2 linked regions of the Promicromonospora sukumoe genome follow. The protein of the gene in region 2 interacts with the protein of the main gene of each other region in a pairwise test. Links are inferred from orthologs where the notes say so. Each region holds a gene or a part of one and is shown on either strand. Other genes may lie near its edges.

Region 1 (4,453 bases), on a different replicon or contig from region 2:
GACGGTGCACATGGACGCGACCCCCGAGCAGGTCTGGGACCTGCTCAGCGACGTCACACGGATCGGTGAGCTGAGTCCGGAGACGTTCGAGGCGGAGTGGACCGACGGCGCGACCGGCCCCGCCGTCGGCGCTCACTTCCGCGGGCACGTGCGCCGCAACGGCGTGGGGCCCGTGTACTGGTCGCAGTGCAAGGTGACCCACTGCGAGCCGGCCCGCGACTTCGGCTTCACGGTGTACCTGGGCGGCCGGCGCCTTAACAACTGGCGCTACCAGCTCGCCCCCGCCGACGGCGGCGGCACGGACGTGACCGAGTCGTTCGAGCTGGAGCAGCGCGGCGTCGCCCGCGCGTACTGGGCCCTGGCGGGCTGGCACCGGCGCCGGGTGAACGTCCGGGGCATGCGGCAGACCCTCGAGAGGGCGCGGACAATTGTCGAGGCGGGAACCTGAAGCGCCGGTACCCTTGACAGGTGACTATTCGCCTGTTTGACACCGCTGCGCGCGAGGTGCGCGACTTCACCCCCATCACCCCGGGCGAGGTCGGCATCTACCTGTGTGGCGCCACGGTCCAGGCACCCCCTCATGTAGGCCACCTGCGCCCGGTCGTCGCGTTCGACGTGCTGCGCCGGTGGCTCACCCGACGGGGCCTGAAGGTCACCCTGATCCGCAACGTCACGGACATCGACGACAAGGTGCTGGCCAAGTCGGCCGCAGCCGGCCGGGAGTGGTGGGCGCACGCCGCGCTGTACGAGCGCGTGTTCACCCAGGCGTACGACGCGCTCGGCGTCATCCCGCCCACCTACGAGCCGCGGGCCACGGGCAGCGTGCCCGAGATGGTCGGGCTCATGGAGCGCCTCGTCGAGCGGGGCCACGCCTACGCCACCGGCGAGGGCAACGTCTGGTTCGACGTGCACTCCTGGCCCGCCTACGGCGAGCTGACCCGGCAGAAGGTCGAGGACCTCAGCCCCGAGGAGGGCGCTGAGGCCACGGCGGGCACCGCCGGGGCGGCCAAGAAGAACCCGCACGACTTCGCGCTCTGGAAGGCTGCCAAGCCGGGCGAGCCGGAGTCGGCGTCGTGGGACACCCCGTTCGGCCGCGGCCGCCCGGGCTGGCACCTGGAGTGCTCCGCGATGGCCCGGCGCTACCTGGGCGAGACGTTCGACATCCACGGCGGCGGCCTCGACCTGCGGTTCCCGCACCACGAGAACGAGCAGGCACAGTCGCGGGCCGCGGGCTACGGGTTCGCGCAGCGCTGGATGCACGTCGCGTGGGTCACCCAGTCCGGCGTGAAGATGTCGAAGTCGCTGGGCAACGGGCTGCTCGTCAGCGAGCTGCTGGCCCAGGCGCCCGCGCCCGTGGTGCGGTACGCCCTGGCGGCCGTGCAGTACCGGTCCATGCTCGAGTGGGCGCCCGACACCCTGGAGGAGGCGCGCACCACCTGGGAGCGGCTGACGGGCTTCGTGACACGCGCCTCGGAGCGGGTCGGCGACGTGCCGGCCGAGGAGGTCGCCAAGGCGGAGGTCCCCGAGGCGTTCGCCGCCGCGATGGACGACGACCTGAACGTGCCGCAGGCGCTCGCCGTGGTGCACGAGCACCTGCGGGCGGGCAACACGGCCCTCGCCTCCGGGAGCGACGCCGCGGTCCGCGACGAGCTGGTGACGCTGCGTGCGATGCTCGACGTGCTGGGCCTGGACCCCGCCGACCCGCAGTGGTCGACGTCGGGCGACGACCGGTACGCGACGGCCCTCGACGGGCTCGTCGCGGCGGAGCTCAAGGCGCGCGCGGAGGCGCGGGCCGCGAAGGACTGGGCGGCGTCGGACGCTATCCGGGACCGCCTCGCGGCCGCCGGGATCGAGGTCCAGGACTCCGCGGACGGGGCCCGCTGGTCCCTCTCCTGAACTTTTTCTGGTGGTCCAGCTTGTCGGGACCGCCTCGACCGATACCTGCGGTGGTCACGACAAGCTCGACCACCGGCTGAGAGACGAGACAAACCATGGCAGGCAATTCGAAGCGCGCCGGAGCGGTGCGCAAGGCCGGCTCCAAGAAGGGCGCCCAGGTCGGCACCGGCGGCCACAGCCGCAAGGGGCTGCAGGGCAAGGGCCCGACGCCCAAGGCGGAGGACCGTACCTACCACCCCGCGCACGAGCGCAAGGTCGCCGCGGAGAAGCGGGCAGCCGTGGCCGGACGCCGTCCGGGCGGCCCGGGCGGGCGCGGCGCCGGGCGCAAGGGCGCCGGGGCGGCCGAGGTCGTCGCGGGCCGCAACGCCGTCCTGGAGGCGCTGCGCGCGGAGATGCCCACCGAGGGCATCTACCTGGCCTCGCGCCTGGAGTCGGACGACCGCACCCAGGAGATCCTGGAGATCGCGCACACGCGCAGCCTGCCCATGTTCGAGGCGTCGCGCCTCGACCTGGACCGGATGACGGACGGCGCCGTGCACCAGGGCGTCGCGATGAAGGTTCCGGCGTACGACTACAAGGACGCCGACGACCTGCTCGACGTCGCGGCCGAGGCCGGCGAGCCGGCGCTGATCGTGGCGCTGGACAGCATCACCGACCCCCGCAACCTCGGTGCCGTGCTGCGGTCCGCCGGGGCGTTCGGCGCGCACGGCGTGCTGGTGCCGGAGCGGCGCGCGGCGGGCGTGACGGCGTCGGCCTGGAAGGTGTCCGCGGGCGCCGCCGCGCGCGTCCCCGTGGCGCGCGCGACCAACCTGGCCCGCGAGCTCGCCGAGCTGAAGAAGTCCGGCTGCTTCGTGGTCGGGCTCGACGCCGGCGGCGACATGCCCGTGGGCGAGCTCGCGTATGCGACGGACCCGCTGGTGCTGGTCGTCGGGTCGGAGGGCAAGGGCCTGTCCCGCCTCGTGCGCGAGGCGTGCGACGCCGTGGTCTCCATCCCGATCGCGGCCACGACCGAGTCGCTGAACGCCGCCGTGGCGGCGGGCATCACGCTGTACGAGGTGGCGCGCCAGCGGTCCGAGGCGGCCGGCTAGGCCCTCCCGTCGTGCCCGCCGGCGGCTACGACTGCTGCTCGGCCTCGCCCGGCGCGAGGCCGAGCAGGGCGTCCTCGTCGGGCCGGTGCCGCAGCACGTTCTCCACGTAGGACTTCGCGGCCTCGGGCAGCGGGATGTCCCGCTGCGCCTGCTGCGAGATGAACCAGCGGTGGTCGAGGATCTCGTGGAAGAGCTGCGCGGGCTCCAGCTTGCGCCGCATCTCGCGGGGCACGGCGTCGATCGTGGGGCGGAAGACCTGGCGGACCCAGGCGTGCGCCACGATCTGCTCCTGGTCGTTCTGCCGGTCGGTCGCGGCCCGGAAGCTGTCGAGGTCGTTGAGCATGCGGCGCGCCTGGTTCTCCTGGACGTCCAGGCCCGTGAGGCGCAGCAGCCGGCGGGAGTGGTGCCCGGCGTCGACCACCTTGGGCTGGATGCGCACCTTGGTGCCGTCGATGTCGGTGGTGATCTCCAGCTCGCCCACGTCGAAGCCCAGGTCGTTGAGCCGCTCGATGCGCGCGGCGACCCGCCAGCGCTCCTCGGAGTCGAACGCCTCCGAGATCGTCAGGGCGGCCCACAGCTCCTGGTACCGCTCCACGAGGGCGTCGCCGATGGAGACCTCGTCGACGTCCTCGTCGAGCAGCTCGCCCGCGGCGAGGTCCATCAGCTCGCCGATGATGTTGGTGCGCGCCAGGTCGACGTCGTAGCTGCGCTGGCCCTTCGTCAGCGTGCGGTGCATGTCGCCGGTCTCGGCGTCGACCAGGTAGGCGGCGAAGGTCTCGGCGTCGCGCCGGAACAGCGTGTTCGACAGCGAGACGTCGCCCCAGTAGAAGCCCACGAGGTGCAGGCGCACCAGGAGCACCGCCAGGGCGTCGATGAGCCGCGTGGCGGTGTCGGGGCGCAGGTCCTGGCTGAACAGGGCGCGGTAGGGCAGCGAGAACGGCAGGTGCTCGGTGATCAGCACGGCCTCGAGCCGCTCGCCGTCGGGCGCGCTGCGGCCCGTGATGACGCCGACGGGCACGACCGAGGGCACCTCGATGCGGTGCAGCTGGCGCAGCAGCGCGTACTCGCGGTAGGCGACGGTCTCGCCGATCTCCTTGATCGCCAGCACGCGGCCGCCGTGGTTGACGAAGCGGACCACGTGCCGCGAGATGCCCTGGGGCAGGGCGGCGAGCACCTCGTCCGGCCACTCGGCCAGGGGGACGTGCCAGGGGAGGTCCAGCAGAGTGGGGTCGGGTGCGACCGCGGTGATCTGGAGGTTCTGCTGGGGCATGGGCACCATTCTGGACGACGGGAGCGCCGGGGCTGAATCACGGCGGGACAGAAGTGTGGCGAGACAGGGCGTCGGCTGGTGCCGGCGTCCTGTCTCGCCACACTTCTACTTCGCCATGGTCCTACCTCGGCGAGGGGCGCTCGGCTCAGCCGAGGCGTTCGCCCGAGGTCGCGGAGAACACGTGGGAGTGGCCGGCCTG
Region 2 (4,624 bases):
CGCACGGTTCCCGTACGCGCTCGACTACCTGCTGGACCGGTTCCGCGACGACGAGGTGCGCCTGCGCGAGAAGCTCGCCCTCGGCGAGGTCGTCACGGGGCGTGGCGAGCCACTCACCCCGACGACGCCGTACGAGCCGCGCGGGTTCCTGTACCTGTACCGGGACCCGCCGGCCCACGAGGACCCGATCCCGTTCGAGCCCGAGGTGCTGCACCGCGACGAGAACCTGCTGGTCGTGGACAAGCCCCACTTCCTCGCGACGATGCCGCGCGGGCGGTGGGTCCGCGAGACGGCGCTCGTGCGCCTGCGCGTCGCGCTCGACCTGCCGGAGCTCTCGCCCGCGCACCGGCTCGACCGGGGCACGGCGGGCGTGCTCGTGCTCACCGTGCGGCCCGAGGTACGCGGCGCGTACCAGGAGGCGTTCGCCCGGCGGGAGGTGCGCAAGGTCTACGAGGCGGTGGCGCCGCTGCCGCCGTCGGACGCACCCCTGGCCGGGGGCGAGCCCGTGACCCTGCGCAGCCGCATCGTGAAGCGGCGCGGCGTCGCCCGGGCCGAGGAGGTACCCGGCGAGCCGAACGCGGAGTCGCGGATCAGCCTCGCCGCCGCCGCCGAGACCCGGGGCCTCGGCCTGTACCGGCTCGAGCCGCACACCGGCAAGACCCACCAGCTCCGGCTGCACATGGCGTCCCTCGGGCTGCCGATCCTGCACGACCCGTTCTGGCCCGAGCTGCGCGCCGCCGACCCCGACGACTTCGACCGTCCCCTGCAGCTCCTGTCCCGGTCCCTGGAGCTCACCGACCCCCTGTCCGGCCGGCCCCGGCGCTTCGAGTCCCGCCGCACGCTGCGCGAATGGACCGCGTAGCCGCCCCGCATGTGTCAGACCTACAGGTCCCCCGAGGGACCTGTAGGTCTGACACGTTCGCCGGGATCGCACAGGTGCGAGAATCGGTGCGATGAGCACCGTCCCCGACTACCCCGCCCGCGCGGTCGTCGACCTCGACGCGATCCGCGACAACGTGCGCGCCCTGCGGGCGACCGCCCCGACCGCCCAGGTCATGGCCGTCGTCAAGGCAGACGCGTACGGGCACGGGCTCGCGCCCGCGGCCCGGGCGGCTCTCGCGGGCGGCGCGACCTGGCTGGGCGCCGCGCAGAGCGTCGAGGCGCTCGCGATCCGTGCCGCCGTCGGACCGGGCCCGCGCATCCTGACCTGGCTCTACGCGCCCGGCGCGCCCCTGGCCGACCTGGTGCGCGACGACGTCGACGTCGCCGTCGCCGCGGCCTGGGCCCTCGACGAGGTGGCCGACGGCGCCCGCTCCGCGGGAAAGACCGCCCGCGTGCACCTCAAGGTCGACACCGGGCTCGGCCGCAACGGGATCATGCCCGCGGACCTGCCCGCCGTCCTCGACCGGGTCGCGGCGCTCCAGGCCGAGGGCGCGCTCGCCGTCGTCGGCCTCATGTCGCACTTCGCGCTCGCGGACGAGCCCGACGACCCGTCGGTCAAGATGCAGACCCACGTCTTCGAGGAGGCGCTCCGGACCGTCGAGGCCGCCGGGATCGACCTCGAGGTGCGGCACATCGCCAACTCCGCGGCGACCCTGACCAACCCGGCCGCCCACTACGACCTGGTGCGCCCCGGCATCGCCGTGTACGGGCTCTCGCCCGTGCCGCACCTCGGCGCGCCCGGCGACTACGGGCTCCGGCCCGCGATGACGCTGGAGGCGCGGCTCGCCACGGTCAAGCGGGTCCCGGAGGGGCACGGCGTGTCCTACGGGCACTTCTACGTCACGCCGCAGGACACGGTGCTCGGCGTCGTCCCGCTCGGCTACTCGGACGGGATACCGCGGCACGCCTCCGGCGGCTCGCTCGGCCCGGGCGGGCCGGTGCTCGTCGGCGGCGGCGTGGACGACGTCGCGGCCCCCGCGACCGGACTCGGCACCGCCCGCGTCCTGCGTGTCGCGGGGCGCGTGTGCATGGACCAGATCATGCTGGACCTCGGCCCGTACGCGCCCGAGCAGGCCGGCGACGTCGTGACACTCTTCGGGGCGTCCGACGGGCTGGCCCGCGCCGGAGCGCCCAACGCCGAGGACTGGGCGCAGGCCGCCGGAACCATCAGCTACGAGATCGTGACGCGCCTCGGGGCGCGCGTCCCACGCGTGTACGTGGGCACGGCAGGAAGGGAGACCGCGTGAGCGGGGCAGTGAGCGGACCGGGCGACACCACGACGTCGGAGGCGGTGGTGCTCCACCTGCCCGACGCCGATACGACGCGCGCCTTCGGGGCGGCGCTCGCCGGGGTGCTGCGCCCCGGGGACCTGGTGATCCTCACCGGTGACCTCGGAGCCGGCAAGACGACGCTGACGCAGGGGATCGGGGCCGCGCTCAACGTGCGCGGGCAGGTGGCGTCGCCCACGTTCATCGTGGCGCGCGAGCACCCGCCGCTGCCGCGCGAGGACGGCACGCGCGGACCCGGGCTCGTGCACGTCGACGCCTACCGCCTCGGCGGGCTGGGCGAGCTCGACGCGCTCGACCTGGACTCGTCCCTGGAGGACTCCGTCACCGTCGTGGAGTGGGGGCGCGGCCTGGCCGAGGCGCTCGCCGACGACCGGCTGGAGATCGACCTGCAGCGCCCGCGCGGTGCGCCGTCGTTCGACCCCGGCGCGGAGGCCGAGGCCGACCCGGGGGCAGGTACCCGCACGGTGACGATCTGCGCGATCGGCCCCCGATGGACGGGCGTGGACCTCCGCGCCCTGGTGAGCGGTCGGTAGCTGGTCAGATGATCATCCCCGGCGTCCCGCCTCGCGCGTAATACCCTGGTGACGTGGCCGTTCTTGCTCTCGATACCTCAGCAGCCGTCGCCGTCTCGCTCGTCGACGAGGAGGGCGCGCGTCTCGCGTCCCGCTCCTCGGACGAGCGCCGCCGGCACGCCGAGTCGCTCGCGCCCCTGATCACCGAGGTCCTCGACGAGGCCGGGATCGAGCGCGCCGACCTGACCGCCGTCGTCGCCGGCACCGGCCCGGCCCCGTTCACGGGGCTGCGCGTCGGGCTGGTGACCGCCCGCACGCTCGCGCTGTCCCTCGGCGTCCCCGTGCTCGGCGTGCCCAGCCTCGACGCGCTGGCGGTGCAGGCCGTCAGCGACCTCGGCCTGCGCGCGGGGGCGGAGATCCTGGCCACCTCCGACGCCCGCCGCAAGGAGGTCTACTGGGCTCGCTACCGCGTGGTCGCGCACGAGGGGCCGCACGGCGTGCCCGTCGTGGAGCGCACCGCCGGGCCCGACGTCGACCGGGCCGGCTTCGTCGCGCAGGCCCAGCTCCCGCTGGCCGACGCCGACACCCCGCTGCCCGTCGTCGTCGGCGAGGGCGCCATGCTCTACCCCGAGTTCCTCCCGGTCGCCGACGACGCGCCCCTCGTCCCCGACGCGACCGTGCTGGCCCGCCTGGCGCTCGTCCGCCGCGAGGCCGGCGAGGAGCTGCCGACGGAGCCGCTGTACCTGCGGCGTCCGGACGTGCACGAGCCGGGCGTCGCGACGGGCTCGGGTGCGGGTGCGGGTGCCAGTGCCGGTCCGGCCGCCGCTTCCGCCGCGGGCGGTGCCGCATGATCACCGAGGTGCGGCTGCGCCCGCTGCGCAACGCCGACTTCGACCGCGTGCTGCAGCTCGAGCGGCAGCTCTTCGGCCGCGGCGCCTGGACCTACGGCATGCTCGCCGACGAGCTCGCCGGCCTGGGCCGCTGGTACGTCGTGGCCGAGCCCGAGCGGCTCGACCGGGCGGGCGACCAGCCCGTCGTCGGCTACGCCGGGCTGTGGTTCGACGGCGACGTCACGCAGATCATGACCATCGGCGTGGACCCCGACGTCCAGCGCCACGGCGTGGGCCGCCAGCTCATGGACGCGCTCATCGAGCGGTCGCGCAAGGTCAAGGCCGAGGCGGTACTGCTGGAGGTGCGCGTCGACAACGCGCCCGCCATCGAGATGTACCGGGACTTCGGCTTCCAGGTCCTGGGCGTGCGCAAGCGCTACTACCAGCCCGAGAACGTCGACGCGTACACGATGCGCCTCGACCTGTCCGAGGTGGAGCACCCGACGGCGGACGCCGCGGTCGAGTCGCCGGTGGACGCCCCGACGACGCCGGACGACGCCACGGGAGACGCGGCATGAGGTAGCCGGAACTACCTACTCGAACCTGCTAAACGTACTAATCTGAGCCTTAGATTAGTACGTTTAGCAGGTTCACCAGGAGGTTTTATGCGCTCGTTCATGGCGCTTGATGTGCTTATTGGAAGCGTGCCGTTCGACCTCGTCCACGACCTGAGAGTGATCGACACCGGCCGTGGCAGCGAGGCCTTGTACCGGGACAAGCTGCCTGCCCTGCTGACGAGTCTGGCGCAACGCGCTCGCGTTGCGAGCATCGAAGCCTCTTCTGCGATCGAGGGAGTCGTGGTCGAGAGCCGCGAGCGTGCGGACGTGATCCTGAGTGGAAAGCCAGTGGTACTCCGGGATCGGAGCGAGCGGGAGCTCGCCGGGTACCGGGCGGCACTGGACTACCTCTACCAGGAGGACTGGAGGCCCCTGAACACGGGCCTTGTCCTGCACCTGCACCGACTCTTGTTCTCGTTCACCGACGTGCCAGG

Evidence for each region. Proteins that work in one complex are often made in the same cells at the same time.
Region 1: the proteins of tsaE (region 2) and rlmB interact in binary tests that used the Escherichia coli proteins (3 or more experiments, as listed by UniProt). The link is inferred for Promicromonospora sukumoe from one-to-one orthologs.

What each region holds. Positions count from the first base shown.
Region 1 is NZ_JACGWV010000002.1:1,041,005-1,045,457, reverse strand. What follows is about bases 1,160-3,987. They hold rlmB (23S rRNA (guanosine(2251)-2'-O)-methyltransferase RlmB), read left to right. Parts: upstream 1,160-1,991; coding sequence 1,992-2,984; downstream 2,985-3,987. Other genes in these bases: FHX71_RS21685 (DUF4032 domain-containing protein), read right to left, coding at 3,010-3,987; cysS (cysteine--tRNA ligase), read left to right, coding at 1,160-1,896. Also shown: FHX71_RS21700 (SRPBCC family protein), read left to right, coding at 1-448; more of cysS, read left to right, coding at 469-1,159; more of FHX71_RS21685, read right to left, coding at 3,988-4,254; FHX71_RS21680 (ABC transporter ATP-binding protein), read right to left, coding at 4,400-4,453. UniProt on the Escherichia coli protein: Specifically methylates the ribose of guanosine 2251 in 23S rRNA.
Region 2 is NZ_JACGWV010000003.1:724,360-728,983, forward strand. What follows is about bases 976-3,974. They hold tsaE (tRNA (adenosine(37)-N6)-threonylcarbamoyltransferase complex ATPase subunit type 1 TsaE), read left to right. Parts: upstream 976-2,185; coding sequence 2,186-2,764; downstream 2,765-3,974. Other genes in these bases: alr (alanine racemase), read left to right, coding at 976-2,189; tsaB (tRNA (adenosine(37)-N6)-threonylcarbamoyltransferase complex dimerization subunit type 1 TsaB), read left to right, coding at 2,818-3,594; rimI (ribosomal protein S18-alanine N-acetyltransferase), read left to right, coding at 3,591-3,974. Also shown: FHX71_RS27295 (pseudouridine synthase), read left to right, coding at 1-862; more of alr, read left to right, coding at 954-975; more of rimI, read left to right, coding at 3,975-4,151; FHX71_RS27320 (Fic family protein), read left to right, coding at 4,239-4,624. UniProt on the Escherichia coli protein: Required for the formation of a threonylcarbamoyl group on adenosine at position 37 (t(6)A37) in tRNAs that read codons beginning with adenine.